DNA from 2 places in the Marinomonas sp. 5E14-1 genome. Region 2 is predicted to be linked to the other one. Evidence: predicted binding sites of a transcription regulator. Region 2 holds the regulator's gene; the other holds the start of a gene.
The links. The regulator sigma-54, encoded in region 2, starts transcription at its own class of promoters, with help from an activator protein. The targets are predictions, from matches to a motif close to TGGCACNNNNNTTGCTNT.
Positions count from the first base shown of each region.

Region 1 (7,568 bases), on a different contig from region 2:
GTGTTGAAGGTTCTGCAGTGATAGCAACCAAACCAGCTAGTGCGCCGTTTAGAAGCATAGTCAAATCTGCCTTACCGAATGTGATGCGAGCAAGAATTAGTGCGCCAATTGCACCACCAGCTGCTGCAGCGTTAGTGTTCAGGAACACCATAGCAACAGAGTTAGCACTTGCGATATCACCAAGTTTCAATACAGAACCGCCGTTGAAACCGAACCAACCCAACCAAAGGATAAGAGTACCTAAAGTTGCAAGAGGTAGGTTGGCGCCAGGGATAGCACGTACTTCACCGTTAGGGCCGTATTTACCTTTACGAGCGCCTAGGATGATCACGCCAGCCAATGCTGCAGCAGCACCTGCCATGTGAACGATACCAGAACCGGCAAAGTCAGAGAAACCAATGTCACCAAGGCTAAACATACCGAATACAGAACCGCCGCCCCAAGTCCAGTTACCTTCCATTGGGTAGATGAAACCAGTCATAACAACAGCGAATGCTAGGAAAGCCCATAGTTTCATACGTTCAGCAACTGCACCAGATACGATAGACATTGCTGTCGCAACGAATACTACTTGGAAGAAGAAGTCAGAAGCGCCGGAGTAGATAGAACCGCCTTCAAAACCGCCATCACGAGCAGCGAAGTCAGCTAGAGTTGAGTCTACATCAACGTCTTGAATACCAGTTAGGAACCACTCGCCACCGTACATGATCGAGTAACCGCAAACTAGGTACATGATGCAAGAAATGGCAAACAAGGCCACGTTCTTGGTTAAGATTTCAGTGGTGTTTTTAGCGCGTACTAAACCCGCTTCTAACATGGCAAATCCGGCTGCCATCCACATAACTAGTGCGCCACACACCAAAAAGTAAAAAGTGTCCATGGCATATTGTAAATGAAAAATTTGATCTTGCATGTTTCGCCCCCCTAAAGGCTTGTAAGATTGAAGCGATAATTAAACTGCTTCTACACCAGTCTCACCGGTACGAATACGAACCGCTTGCTCAAGGTTAACGATAAAGATTTTACCGTCGCCAATTTTACCTGTATTTGCAGCGCCACTAATTGCTTCTACAACTTGGTCTGTCATGTCGTCAGCAATAGCAAGTTCGATTTTTACTTTAGGTAGAAAATCAACTACGTATTCAGCGCCACGGTATAGTTCTGTGTGGCCCTTTTGACGTCCGAAACCTTTTACTTCTGTAACCGTGATACCTTGAACACCAATTTCAGAAAGAGCTTCTCGAACATCATCCAGTTTAAATGGCTTGATGATGGCTGTTATAAGCTTCATACCCACTGTCTCCTTTAATTAAGTCAGTATTATTGTCGTAACGCAGGTAAGGTTTTTATTCAATATGCGTGCCATATACTGAAGTACCTTAGTGCTAAAGGGTTTGTAAGGATTTTGTCTGCTTTTGGAAATTAAAAAGACGAGATTGTGTTTACAAATGGTGCATTCATTTTCAAGTTTTTATTTTTTGGTGCGTTAACTTGGTGCGGAAGTGTTTGTGTCAAATAAACTTTCTTGGTTTTATCTCCTTTGTTCTGATTGAGAAAAATCCTTTAGATACGAGAAGATAAGGAATGCCTGTATTAGGTTGATAGTAAAAGGTCGACGGTTGGTTGAAAATCGCACAAAAAAGAGGCGATTCATTCTTATGCTAGATTGATGAGCGTTTAACCTAGAGCGTGAAAAAGTAGCTTAGGAAACATAGAGTGCTTGTTTGTACCTTTTAACGACCTCTATACTATGTTTTAAAGCACTGACTCGATACCTTTATGAGGTGTTCAAAAATACAATGAGTAATATGACATGATAGATCAATTTATTAAGCAACTTGGTACAGGCTTAGAGCAAGCAGCAGAGACGTTAGGAAAATTGCCGAAAGAAGAAATTCAGTCACAGTTGCATGAAGTTGCTCGCAATACACTGACTAAAATGGATCTAGTGACGCGCGAAGAATTCGAGGTGCAAGAAGCTATGTTAGCGAAATATCGAACAAAGCTTGCAGCTTTAGAAACGCGCTTGACTGAACTGGAAGCTGGAACAAAAAATTAAAAACAGAAAATAAACAATGGTAGTACCATTGTTTATTTCCAACCTTGCTTCCAATCTGTAGCAGAAGTCAGTGATTGCCAAGATAGTGTATATGAGTTTCTGTTGATGACAGCTTCAAGAGTACATTCGATAACGATACCTTCTTCATCTCGTATCAACTCGGTCACAATAAAGTGCTTCTCTTTATGGATAGGCGAGATAGAAGTCCATTTTGAGAGTAATAGTTTATTAGGATTAATCTGAGTTTTTGGCATAAAGTGATCTCATTACATTAATATAGAAGAGAGAGTTACGTTCTCACTTCTATAAATACGTTAAAAAAGACAAGCCGGATTGCTTGTGCTATTTAAAACTGACTAAGATCAAGGAGTGATCATGAGTTTAGCGACGATTTACAGCCGTGCACGAGTTGGTGTGGCTTCCCCTTTGGTAACGGTTGAAACGCATATTTCAAATGGTTTGCCTTCCCTCAATATTGTGGGATTGCCTGAAGCGGCAGTTCGAGAAGCAAAAGATCGTGTTCGCAGCGCCATCATCAACAGTCATTTCGAATTTCCTACCCGAAGAGTCACTATTAATCTCGCGCCTGCTGATTTGCCCAAAGAAGGTGGGCGTTATGATTTGGCCATTGCAATTAGTGTGTTAGCGGCCTCAGGCCAATTAGGGGAAGTGAGTTTAGGTGATACCGAGTTTATTGGTGAATTAGCTTTGTCTGGTGATATCCGAGGTGTTCCGGGCTTGCTGCCTTCAGCGATTGCGTGTCAGGAGGCCAACCGTCAATTGATTCTGCCAGAAGACAATCAAGACGAAGCAGCTTTGGTAGAGGGGAATGCGGTTTATGCAAAACACCTCACACAAGTGACCGCACATTTATTAAAAATGAATCCGTTGCCCCATTGTGAATCCAAACCTGTGGCGCCTTTGCCTCTAAACCATAAAGATATGCGCGACGTAAAAGGACAATACCAAGCGCGACGGGCTTTAGAAGTCGCAGCGGCAGGTGGTCATAATCTACTGTTTATTGGTCCTGCTGGCACAGGTAAAACCATGCTGGCGTCGCGCTTACCGAGCATTATGCCTGCAATGACAGAGCAAGAAGCGCTATCTGTTGCATCGGTTCAGTCGGTTGCAGGGCGAAAGATGGGGCTGGATTGGTATTGGTCTGAGCGTCCATTTCGATCACCGCACCATTCTTGTTCGGCTGCGGCTTTGGTCGGTGGCGGTTCGATACCTAAACCGGGAGAAGCGTCTTTGTCCCACAATGGCGTTTTATTTCTAGACGAATTACCAGAATTTGATCGTAAGGTATTAGAAGTTTTAAGAGAACCTCTTGAGAATGGTGAAGTGCATATTTCGCGAGCCCGTGGTCAGGTCACTTTTCCAGCTCGGTTCCAATTAGTCGCCGCAATGAATGCGAGCAATGAAGCTTATACGGGCGGCCAAGACTATTATCAGTCGAATGCGAGCCAAAAATATCTTAAGAAGTTGTCCGCACCCTTTTTGGATCGTATTGATTTACATGTAGAAGTTCCGCCTTTACCCTCGAATGTTTTGGTGAATGCTCAAGAAGAAGGTGAGTGTAGCGCCAGTGTCCGTGAACGTGTTGAGAAAGCTGTTACCAGGCAAAGAGTACGGCAAGGAGTTCAGAACGCTTTGCTAAGTGGTCGTCAATTGGAACAGATCTGTGCATTGAGTGAAGAAGATAAGCATTTTATGCAACAAGCCTTAGAAACCCTGAAACTTTCAGCAAGAGCTTATCATCGGGTGTTAAAAGTGGCCTTAACCTTGGCGGATTTAAACGATTCTCCAGTAACAAGAGCACACCTTATGGAGTCTTTGAGTTATCGAAAAATGGAGAAAACGCTCGCGAGCGCTGTGTCTTCTTAGTTGCTTTTATTGTGAGAGCTTTGATTTTTGATATGTTGTATTTTGCATTAGAGGTGCTTTTTGAGTTTTAACATTACTTAAAGGATGAATAAAAACTGTTTCAAATAGTTTCATTTCGTTACAATTCTTCGCCCGTTTTTTAAATCGACATGACAGCTTTGTTTTTCTTCAATATGAGTTGTGAGAAAAGCTGTGAGCAAAAGTCGTTGAATGGGTTTTCTGGTTTCTTCGAATAATAATGAAATGCTTACTTAAGTGCCTTATTAGGTGTGAATCAGTTTGCATAAATGGAGTTTCATCTTATGGTTATCCAGCTTTTTCCTCTTTGGGCGATACTGCTTTCTGCCCTTGCTTTTTTTCAGCCTGATTTATTCGTTGGGCTGAAGACTCAAATTGTCCCTCTGCTTATGATTATTATGCTAGCGATGGGGTTAACATTAAGTCCAAAAGACTTTAAACAAGTATTGAAAAGCAGAAAAGCCGTTGCTGTCGGCGTTTTATTGCAGTTCTTGGTGATGCCAATTGCGGCGTTCGCTGTGGCTATGGCGTTTGGATTTGATACCGAATTAACTGTCGGTATGTTGTTGGTTGGTAGTGTGGCCGGCGGAACCTCGTCGAATGTCATGTGTTACTTAGCGAAAGGTGACACCGCGCTATCTATTTCTATGACAGCCATTTCCACTCTATTGGGTGTAGTACTAACGCCTTTCCTTGTTTCTTTAATGATTGGGACCAGTGTTGATGTGCCGGTTTCTTCTATGTTGATCAGCCTCTTTAAAATTGTCTTGTTGCCAGTGGCTGCTGGTGTGGTGATTAACACACTTTTCTCGAAAGTTATCCGCAAAGCAGAAGTGGTTTTTCCTTATATTTCCATGTTCGCCATTGTGTTGATCATTGCGATTGTGGTGGCATTGAGCTCCTCCAAGTTAGTGGAAGTGGGACTTGTGGTTGCTGCTGCCGTTATTATTCACAATACGATTGGTTTGATCCTTGGTTATTGGGTGACATATTTACTCGGATTTGATTCTCGAGTTTGCCGAACTATCGCATTTGAAGTTGGCTTGCAAAACTCTGGCTTGGCAGCGGCGCTAGCTGTGAAATTCTTTACGCCTTTGTCTGCTTTGCCTGGCACACTTTTCAGTGTATGGCACAACATTTCTGGATCATTGTTGGCAAGTTATTGGAGCCGACGAGCAGTAAAGAGCGCAACGTATAAAGATTCGTCTAATTAAAAATAGGCTGTCTTGTACTCAAAAAGGGATGCGATTTCGTATCCCTTTTTTTATGGCTGAGTACTTTTTCTGTCGTGCGGCTGAAGTTGATCTCAGGTACACTTGAGGTCGTTTTTTTAATTCCCTTTTTTTAGCCAGAGTCTTGTCATGAGTGAGCCGCTTCCATCCATATCCCAACGTCTTCGAAGTTTGAACGAACGTCAGCTAGACGCGGTGAAACAAATTGATGGGCCGCTGCTTGTGTTGGCTGGCGCAGGTTCAGGGAAAACCAGCGTAATCACCACGAAAATTGCTTATCTGATTCAAACTTGTGGTTTTAAAGCGAACAGTATTATTGCTGTTACCTTTACTAATAAAGCCGCGCGTGAGATGAAAGAGCGTGTCGTGAGCATTCTGTCTAAGCCCGAAAGCCGAGGTTTGAGCATTTCCACCTTCCATAATTTGGGGTTGCGTATTTTACGTCGTGAATACCGCCGCGCAGGTTTAAAAGAGGGCTTCACTTTATTCGACTCGCAAGACTCTCTTAGCTTAGTAAAAGAGATCCTCGACAAAGAATTTAATGGCCAAACAGACTCTGCGGCTTATTGTCAAAATACGATTTCCAATTGGAAAAATGACCTTACCACGCCACAAGAAGCCATGACCAATGCTGACACAGAAGAGTTTTTATTGGCGGCTCAAGTCTATGCGCAATATCAGCGTTATTTGCGAGCGTACAACGCGGTAGACTTCGACGATTTGATTCTGTTGCCTGTGAGTTTGTTAATGTCAGACGACGAATTACGAGAGCGTTGGCAAAAAAAAGTACGCTATTTGCTGGTGGACGAGTGTCAGGATACCAATGCCAGTCAATATGAATTGATTCGTTTGTTGGCAGGTTATCGACGTTGTTTCACTTTGGTAGGAGACGATGACCAATCTATTTACGCTTGGCGTGGCGCTCGCCCTGAAAACTTAGAGCGCTTATCCACAGATTACCCGAACTTAAAACTGGTGAAGCTTGAGCAAAACTACCGCTCAACAAAAACCATCTTGAAAGCCGCTAATACCTTGATCGCTAATAACCCGCACATCTACGACAAAGCCCTATGGAGTGACCTTGGTGTAGGTGATCCTATTCGCGTCATGGTGACTCGTAATGAAGATTCTGAAGCGGAGCGCGTGGCGGCTGAGATACAAACACGCCATTTGCGTCATGATATTCCATACCGTGATTTTGCTGTGTTATATCGAGGAAATCATCAGGCGCGCTTGTTGGAGATTAAGCTTCAAGCCTATCGGATTCCTTATAAAATGAACGGTGGTACATCCTTTTTCTCTCGCGCTGAAATCAAAGATTTAATGGGCTATTTACGCCTTCTTGTAAACCCAGCAGATGACAATGCTTTCTTGCGAGTAGTGAACTTGCCGCGCCGTGAAATTGGCCCAGCGACACTGGAAAAAGTCGGTAATGTGGCAACAGACCGTAACGTCAGCTTGTTTGAAGCTTGTGGTTACAAAGACATAGAAGAGAGCGTAACAGGGCGATCATTAAAAAGCTTACAAGATTTTGAAAGTTGGATGTCTACATTGCGACGACGTTTAGAAGGCGCTTCGCCAGTTCCTGTTATTGAGCAGATGATCCACGACATGGATTATTACGGCTGGATTCAAGAGCAGAGTTCATCCACCAAAGCTGCTGAACGTCGCATTGAAAACGTTCGATTCTTATTAGACTCGATTCAACGCATGATGGAATCTGCATGGGAAGAAGACGAAACTGCAGGATTGGATCAAGCCATCAGTAAGCTTCTTTTGATCGATATGTTAGAGCGCCAAGAAGAAGAGGAAGACGAAGATAAGGTTCAGCTGCTCACGCTTCATGCCTCAAAAGGGTTGGAATATCCGCATGTTTTTTTAATTGGTTGTGAAGAAGAACTTTTGCCGCATCGTAACAGTATAGAAAACGACGATATCGAAGAAGAACGTCGTCTTGCTTATGTTGGTATTACCCGTGCGAAGAAAACCTTGTGCATCACGCTGGCTGCGAAACGTCGACAATACGGTGAGGAAATAGACTGTTTACCAAGCCGCTTTTTAGATGAGTTACCAGAAGAAGACCTTGTTTGGGAAGGTCGAGGTGATGAGACTGAAAGTGTTAAAAAAGAGCGTGGCCAAGCGTCATTATCCGCTCTAAAAGCCATGTTAAACGACTAATCAAAGTCTGTTTTGATTTTTGTTAACTTTGACTGTTATCTATCATGTATTGAATGGTGTTTTGCATTTCAGTATCACTACAATCAAAACATAACCCTTTTGGCGGCATTGCATTAATACCTTTTGTCGCATTCATCAATAATGTATCCATGCCTTTTTCAATATGAGGTAACCAATCGGCTTGGCTGCCAAAC
Region 1 covers NZ_JBDXMW010000002.1:235,962-243,529, reverse strand. The annotation lists gene ABFY09_RS02745 (ammonium transporter) at 1-913, opposite strand, end outside; gene glnK (P-II family nitrogen regulator) at 953-1,291, opposite strand; gene ABFY09_RS02735 (accessory factor UbiK family protein) at 1,814-2,059, shown strand; gene ABFY09_RS02730 (TIGR02450 family Trp-rich protein) at 2,092-2,313, opposite strand; gene ABFY09_RS02725 (YifB family Mg chelatase-like AAA ATPase) at 2,435-3,946, shown strand; gene ABFY09_RS02720 (bile acid:sodium symporter family protein) at 4,249-5,178, shown strand; gene rep (DNA helicase Rep) at 5,326-7,374, shown strand; gene ABFY09_RS02710 (c-type cytochrome) at 7,397-7,568, opposite strand, start outside.
Region 1: the regulator sigma-54 is predicted to act here: its motif matches at 1,348-1,365, upstream of glnK (P-II family nitrogen regulator).

Region 2 (7,568 bases):
TTGTCAAACCAAAGTGCGGTGAGAACGGCAATAATGGTTGCCCACAGAAGCCCATTAATGAGGCCAACAATGAGTTCTCTGTTTAACAGCCAGCGAGTATTGGTAGTGCCTATTTGGTCGAGCGCGATACCGCGTATTACTAATGTGAGAACTTGAGAGCCTGCGATACCGCCCATACTAGCGACAATAGGCATGAGAATGGCGAGAGCAACAACTTGGTCTAGCGTGTCCTGAAATAACCCAATGACATAAGATGCAATAAACGCCGTCACCAAGTTGACTCCTAGCCATACGGCGCGGCGCCTTGTTGTTCTCATAATGGGGGCGAAAGTATCTTCGTCGTCATCGAGACCAGCCATGCTTAGCATTGAATGCTCTGCTTCGTCTCGAATGACATCCACCACGTCATCGATCGTGATTCGACCTAGAAGCTTTTTGCTTTTTCCATCAATAACAGGGGCAGAAACAAGGTCCATTTTTTCGAATAACTGTGCGACTTCGCTGGCAGGTGTTTCAGCCTCAATGACGGTGTATTCTGTTTCCATGATATCTCGAACGATATCGCTGGTGTCTGACACTAATAACTTTGTGAGAGGGAGAGTGCCTAATAAGCGATCAGATCGACTAACAACCAGCAGGTTGTCTGTCATATCAGGGAGAATGTCGTGCCTTCTAAGGTAGCGAAATACAATATCAATCGTTATGTTTGGACGTATTGTTATTGTGTCTGTGTTCATTAAGCCACCGGCAGAATCTTCCGAGTAGCTTAATAGGGCTTCAACACGCACCCTGTCTTGCGTTGTCATGGACGCAAGAACTTCTTTTACAATAGTTTCTGGTAAATGCTGTAATAAATCGGCTAAGTCATCACTTTCAAAACTTTCCGATAACTCTATCAATCGCTCAGTATTCATGTTTTTCATGAATTGAGCGCCAATATCTTCACTTAGATATTGTAGCACTTCGCCTTGGTTTTCTGAGTCAATCAGCTCCCATAAAAGCTTTCGTTCTTTAGGTGGGGAGGATTCCAATAATCGAGCAACGTCCTGTGCAGGTAGTGCACCGTTAAGTAAATAACGGATTTGCATGGTGGCACCGGACTCAAGAGACTCGGTGACTGTCTGCAGGTGGTTAGTTAGAGTTGCTTTCTCTGACATATAAAGTGTTACTCATCTTCACCAAAGCGATTGTTGATCAATTCTATTATGGCTTTTAGGGCGTTTTTTTCGTCATCTCCATTGGTTTTGATATGAATTTCGGTGCCCTTTCCTGCAGCGAGCATCATCATTGCCATAATGCTTTTTCCGTCGACGTTACGACCTTCTTTTTCGATGGTAATATCACAGGAGAAGCGAGAAGTTGTTTCAACAAGTTTTCCTGCAGCTCTAGCATGCAAGCCAAGTTTGTTGATGATAGTAATAGACTTTTCTTGCATGCGTGCTTCCTATATTAACGAATCAAATATATTAAATAGCTCTTCGTTTGTTTGAGCGGTTCTTAATTTATCTAAAGATTGTGGCGATTGTGCTAATTCTGCAATCTGCGCCAATGTCGATAAATGAGAGTCACACTCGTGAGGTGGAACGATGAGGGCGAAGATCAAATCTACAGCTCTTTTATCAATCGCATCAAAGTCAATCGGTTTTTGTAATGACATCACAACGATTGCCGTATGATTGGCGGATTCCAAACGACAGTGAGGAATGGCTATACCATTTCCTATTCCAGTACTGCCAAGTTTTTCTCGGCCTAATAAAGCGTCATAAACCGCTTCGTTATCGCAATGTAGTTTGTTAGATGCGACTTCCGCTAAGTTCTCAAGAACGCGTTTTTTGCTGACAATCTCTTGTTTTGCAAAGACAAGTTCCGCTTTCAATAATGATTTTAATGGCATGATAAAGTAGTGTCCGTTTAGATCAATCGCTTGCGTTCATTGGATGGCGGTATGTTCATCGCCTCGCGGTATTTTGCAACAGTACGGCGGGCAACTTGTATGCCTTGGTCAGCCAAAATAGTCGCTAATTTATTGTCGCTTAAAGGTTTTTTAGCTGGCTCATCTGTTACTAGCTTTTTAATCATGGCTCGTATTGCTGTAGAAGAGCATTCTCCGCCAGATGCTGTGTTGACATGGCTGGAGAAGAAATATTTAAGTTCAAAAATACCTTTTGGTGTGTGTATGTATTTTTGAGTCGTCACCCTAGATATTGTTGATTCGTGCATGCCGACTTCTTCGGCTACATCGTGAAGTACCATGGGCTTCATGGCTTCTTCACCTAATTCAAAGAAGTCAATTTGACGGCTTACAATACAGCTGGCAACTTTTAATAGGGTTTCATTTCGGCTTTGTAAACTTTTCATGAACCACTTGGCTTCTTGTAATGACGTCTTGATATAGCTCGCGTCTTCGGGCGTTGACGCTGTGCTAGCCATAGCAGAATAGGTTTCGTTTATTTTGACAGGCGGTAAAGCGTCATTGTTTAGCTCTACTTGCCAGCTGCCATTGCGTTTTTTGACAGAGACATCAGGAATGACATAGTCCGTATCATCTGCATCAATAACAGAGCCGGGACGAGGATTAAGTTGTTGTATTAAGCAAACTACTTCTTTAAGAGCTTCGTCTTTTAGCTTTGTTTTTCTGCTTAATTGCGCAAAGTCACGACTGCCAAGAAGCGGCAAATAATTGTCAATCAGGTTATGCGTGCTTTTGTATAAAGGGTGGTTTTGAAATGCTTCTAGCTGAACTAATAGGCAATCTCGTAGATCGGTAGAGCAAACACCAATAGGGTCAAAACGCTGCAGTCTATGTTGGACTGCCATAACTTCTTCTATTTCAAGTTCTTCTAGTTCGGTCGAAAGGGACTCGCAGATATCGTTTGGTGTAATACTTAGGTAACCATCTGGTTGTACGCATTCAATAATTGCGTATGCAATCTCAATGTCTCGATCAGACATGTGAGTTAAATTTAATTGCCAGATTAAATGATCTTGTATGCTTTCTGCAGGCGCATTACGGCTTTCGAAGTCGCTGTCACCTTCATAGTTATTGTTGTCGCTGATCGCTGCAGAACTTTGGTAGGTGTCATCCCAGTTACTATCTATTGAGAGCTCTTCAGGAATGCTTTCTGTCCATTCTGATTCAACACGAGCTTCTTCACTTGTATTGATATCAGGTGTTTCTGCTGTGCTTTTGGATTCGATGCTAGCTGGTGCTTCTACTTGTCCTTGTTCGTCGTCGTCAAGTTCAAGAAGAGGGTTGGATTCAAGAAATTCATGAATTTCTTGTTTAAGATCCAGCGTAGAAAGCTGCAGCAAACGTATCGCTTGCTGCAGCTGGGGTGTCATGGTCAGCTGTTGACCGAGTTTTAACTGTAAAGACTGCTTCATGGAGCAACTCTTTTTATTTGAGTGAATTGGAACGAGTTATGCATACTACTCCCTTTCTGCAGTAATGATAAGGGGTTACAGGCGGAAGTCATCACCTAAATAGACTTTTTTCACCTGTTCATTGTTAATAACTGTACTAGCATCACCAGAAGCAATGATATATCCATTGCCCACAATATAAGCTTTATCACAGATGTCTAAGGTTTCTCTGACATTGTGGTCTGTAATCAGAACACCAATGCCGCTTTCTTGTAGGTGTTTGATGATAAGTTTGATATCACCGACAGAAATGGGGTCAACGCCAGCAAAAGGCTCGTCTAAGAGAACGAATTTTGGGTTCATTGCTAGTGCCCGCGCAATTTCTACACGGCGCCTCTCACCACCAGATAGGGCCATGCCTAAATTTTTTCTGATATGAGTAATATGAAACTCTTCTAATAAGTCTTCAAGTCTGGATTTCTTCTGAGCTTTTGTGAGTTCTTTACGTGTTTCTAAAATCGCTAGAATATTGTCTTCAACAGACATTTTTCTAAAAATAGAGGCTTCTTGTGGTAAGTAGCCGATACCTTTTTGTGCTCTGGTATGCATCGCGTTACTGGTGATATCTTTACTGTCGATGAATATGCCGCCTGCATCATTAGTAACCATCCCAACTATCATGTAAAAGCATGTGGTTTTGCCTGCACCGTTAGGACCAAGCAAACCAACAGCTTGCCCAGACTCAACTGAGATGGAAACATCCTTTACTACTTGTCGTTTTTTGTAGCTCTTTGCTAGGTTTTTAGCTTCTAGAAGGGCCATTTAATTTGTTTCCTCAGCTAATGGAGATTGAAGCGTCATCGATACTCTGCCTGTGCCTTTTTTTTCTGCACTAAAGGCTCCATCATCAATAGTGTAAAGGATGTAGTCGGCGGATATAGAGTTGTTTAGCTTGCTTAACTGTCCATTACCTATAATTTCTAGTTTGGATTGAGTGATAGAGTAATGGATTTTATTTCCTTTGCTGGTAACAGTGTTGCCAGTCAAATTGATTTGTTGGCTGAATTTTGCTGGTTCCCCCAAGGCTTCTAAACGATTGAATTTTTTTGTCTTTACATCGGTCACAACTTTTAAATATTGTGCCTGTATTTCAATAGAGCCTTGCTTGATGAAGACATTGCCTTTGTAAATGGCTTCCCCAGTGTTTTGGTTAAAAGAGACTTCATCAGCTTGAACTTCTATAGGTTTATTTATGTCATCTGGTAAGGCATAAGTGTATTGACTTAATAAAGCTGAAATTAGCAAGGCGCAAATGTTAATCAAGTGTTTCATATGTTCCTCTTACAGATCCTGTCATGATAACTTCTTCTGAATTTATATAGGTCGTAATTTTGTCAGCGGAAGTTTCTCCTTGTGTGGAGACTAGTATCGGACTTCCTTGGCTTGTTAATGATTGATCTTTATCTAAGTAATGTATGCTGTCTGCGCTCAATTTTATGTCTTCAGATTGAAGATATGTTTTAACGGCTTCAGCATTATCTGTGAGTAGAATATCATCACTTCCATCATGAATGATGCCTTTATTCGCTTTTGCACTCCAGGTTCCTGACTCTGATTTGCGTGCAACGCTCGGAGAATCAAGGAGTGTTTTCGAGTCATCAACATAGTGCAGTGTTTGCTTAGCTTTGAGGGTTTCAATCAACTCCCCGTTTTGATTGAACTCTTTGATGGTTACCTGAGTGATAAAATAGTCAGGGGAGCTGCTTAAAGAATCTGTTGGTATTAGGTTCTTTTGAGGAGAAGTTCCGTGCCATAAAAAAACTGCTACACTCGCAATTAATATGGTAGCGAGCAATAATATTCTAGGCGTAGTGGTACTTTCAAATTTAAACATTAGATCGAACTGCCTGAACTAATTATAAATAGATAAACACAATAAGACCCAAGAAGCGGTAATCCAACCCAGCGCGGAATGCTGCTGTTTTTCGATTTCTTGAAAATATAAATAGCGAACGCAAGGGCGATTGTTAAAGCCAATACCCAAGGGTAATCTCGATTAGTTACGTTGGCATCAATAATGCCTGGTGCAATTAATGCAGGTAAAGGTAATACCGTTGCCAAATTGAAAATATTGGAACCTAAAATATTGCCGATGGCGATGTCATGGTGACCTTTTCTTACGCTGCTTACTGAGGCAGCTAACTCTGGCAAACTGGTGCCAATAGCGACAATAGATAACCCTATGATGAGCTCACTGACGCCAAGTGCTGTTGCTATGTTAATTGCTCCCCATACCAAGAGTTTAGAACTGCCAATTAAAACAGCTAAACCAATTAAGGCAATGATTAGGGATTTAACAACTGGTGATCCATCGTCTTCTGGGAGTTCGTCTTTTAATTCGCTTTCGAGGTCTTTGCTGCCCTTTAACAAGATACTCAAAATTATTATGAAGGCTAAGATCAGAAGGATGCCATCTAATACGCTCAAAGCTTGATCGTAAAGTAAGTAACCAGCAAGGAAGGTGATAGCCAGAACGAGTGGTACTTCTTTGGTTGTTAGGCCCTTTGCGATAGGAACAGAAGAAAAGAGTAAAGTGATTCCGAAAACCAGAGCGATATTGGCGATGTTAGAGCCAATTACATTTCCAACTGCAATTTCTGGAGCTTGATCAAATGCGGCAATTGCAGAAACAACCATCTCAGGCGCGGAAGTGCCAAGTGCAACCAATGTGATACCTATTACCATTGGGCTTACGTTAAGTTTTTCGGCGACTAACGCTGAGTGCTCGATGAATTTATCGGAGCTCATGACTAAAAGAATTAAACCTGCGATAAGCGCAATGGAAGATAGCAACATGATGTGGAAAGTACTCATAAATTCAGGGAGTACCATTTAATGAGGTTTGTGATTGAAATTCAAGACTTGACCTGACAAACAAATTGAATTTGATTTGCTTTGATTTTATTTATAGAAGGGCGGTGGTAGTATCTGAGGATATTTTGTAGGGATAAAAAATGTATGTCAGCGCTTGATGCTTATATAGATGTTAAAAATCTCAGCTTCTTCCGAGGCGGCCGTGTTATTTATGAAAATATCTCACTTACCATCCCGAAAGGGAAGATTACAGCGGTAATGGGGCCGAGTGGAACAGGCAAAACAACCTTGCTGCGATTAATTGCAGCTCAATTAGAGCCCTATAGCGGCTCTATTTTGATCAATGGCGAAAATGTTCATTCTTTATCTAGAACAGATCTTTATAAAGTTCGCAAGAAAATGGGGATGCTTTTTCAAAGTGGTGCACTGTTTAGCGATATGTCAGTAGCAGAGAATGTTGCTTTTCCTATGGAAGAGCATACTTTACTTTCAAAGTCAGAAATTCAACGTATTGTAGCTGATAAGTTGCACAGTGTTGGTTTGAGAGGGGCGGCTAATTTAATGCCTTCTGAGTTGTCTGGCGGTATGGCTAGGCGAGTTGCTCTAGCTCGAGCAATTGCGTTAGACCCTGAATTGGTTATGTACGATGAGCCTTTTACAGGTCAAGATCCGATATCAAAAGGAGTGTTGGTGAAGCTCATACGTCAACTGAACGATACAGCCAATATTACTTCTGTTCTTGTTTCTCATGATGTTGAAGAGTCGCTTTCCATTGCTGACCATGTGTGTATTTTGGCAGGAGGACGAGTTATTGCTGAAGGATCGGCTGAAGAAATACGAGCCTCTGAAGATCCAGAGGTTAAACAGTTCTTGAATGGTGAGCCTGATGGCCCTGTGCCTTTCCATTATCCTGAAGATGCGCTAGCTAATGAGGTTGTATTATGAAAACAGTGACTTCTTTAGGGGCGTGGTTTCTTAGTTGGCTCGAAGCAGTTGGAAGAGCTGGTATTTTCTTGGCTCAAAGTGTTTTCAGATTGCCTGTGCGTTTCAATGAATCAGTTAACCTCTTAATAAAACAGTTATATTCTGTTGGGGTTTTGTCTCTTGTTATTGTTGTTGTGTCTGGTGCTTTTATCGGTATGGTATTGGCGCTTCAAGGTTACAGTATTTTAGCAAAGTTTGGCTCTGAAGAGGCAGTTGGTCAGTTATTAGCATTGGCTTTGTTACGAGAGTTGGCGCCTGTTGTGACGGCTTTGTTGTTCGCAGGGAGAGCTGGTTCTTCGTTAACGGCTGAAATCGGGTTGATGAAAGCAACCGAGCAACTTTCCAGT
Region 2 covers NZ_JBDXMW010000004.1:39,682-47,249, forward strand. The annotation lists gene mgtE (magnesium transporter) at 1-1,157, opposite strand, end outside; gene ABFY09_RS04490 (HPr family phosphocarrier protein) at 1,166-1,435, opposite strand; gene ptsN (PTS IIA-like nitrogen regulatory protein PtsN) at 1,445-1,894, opposite strand; gene ABFY09_RS04500 (RNA polymerase factor sigma-54) at 1,912-3,384, opposite strand; gene lptB (LPS export ABC transporter ATP-binding protein) at 3,460-4,185, opposite strand; gene lptA (lipopolysaccharide transport periplasmic protein LptA) at 4,186-4,695, opposite strand; gene lptC (LPS export ABC transporter periplasmic protein LptC) at 4,679-5,257, opposite strand; gene ABFY09_RS04520 (calcium/sodium antiporter) at 5,257-6,237, opposite strand; gene ABFY09_RS04525 (ATP-binding cassette domain-containing protein) at 6,382-7,182, shown strand; gene mlaE (lipid asymmetry maintenance ABC transporter permease subunit MlaE) at 7,179-7,568, shown strand, end outside.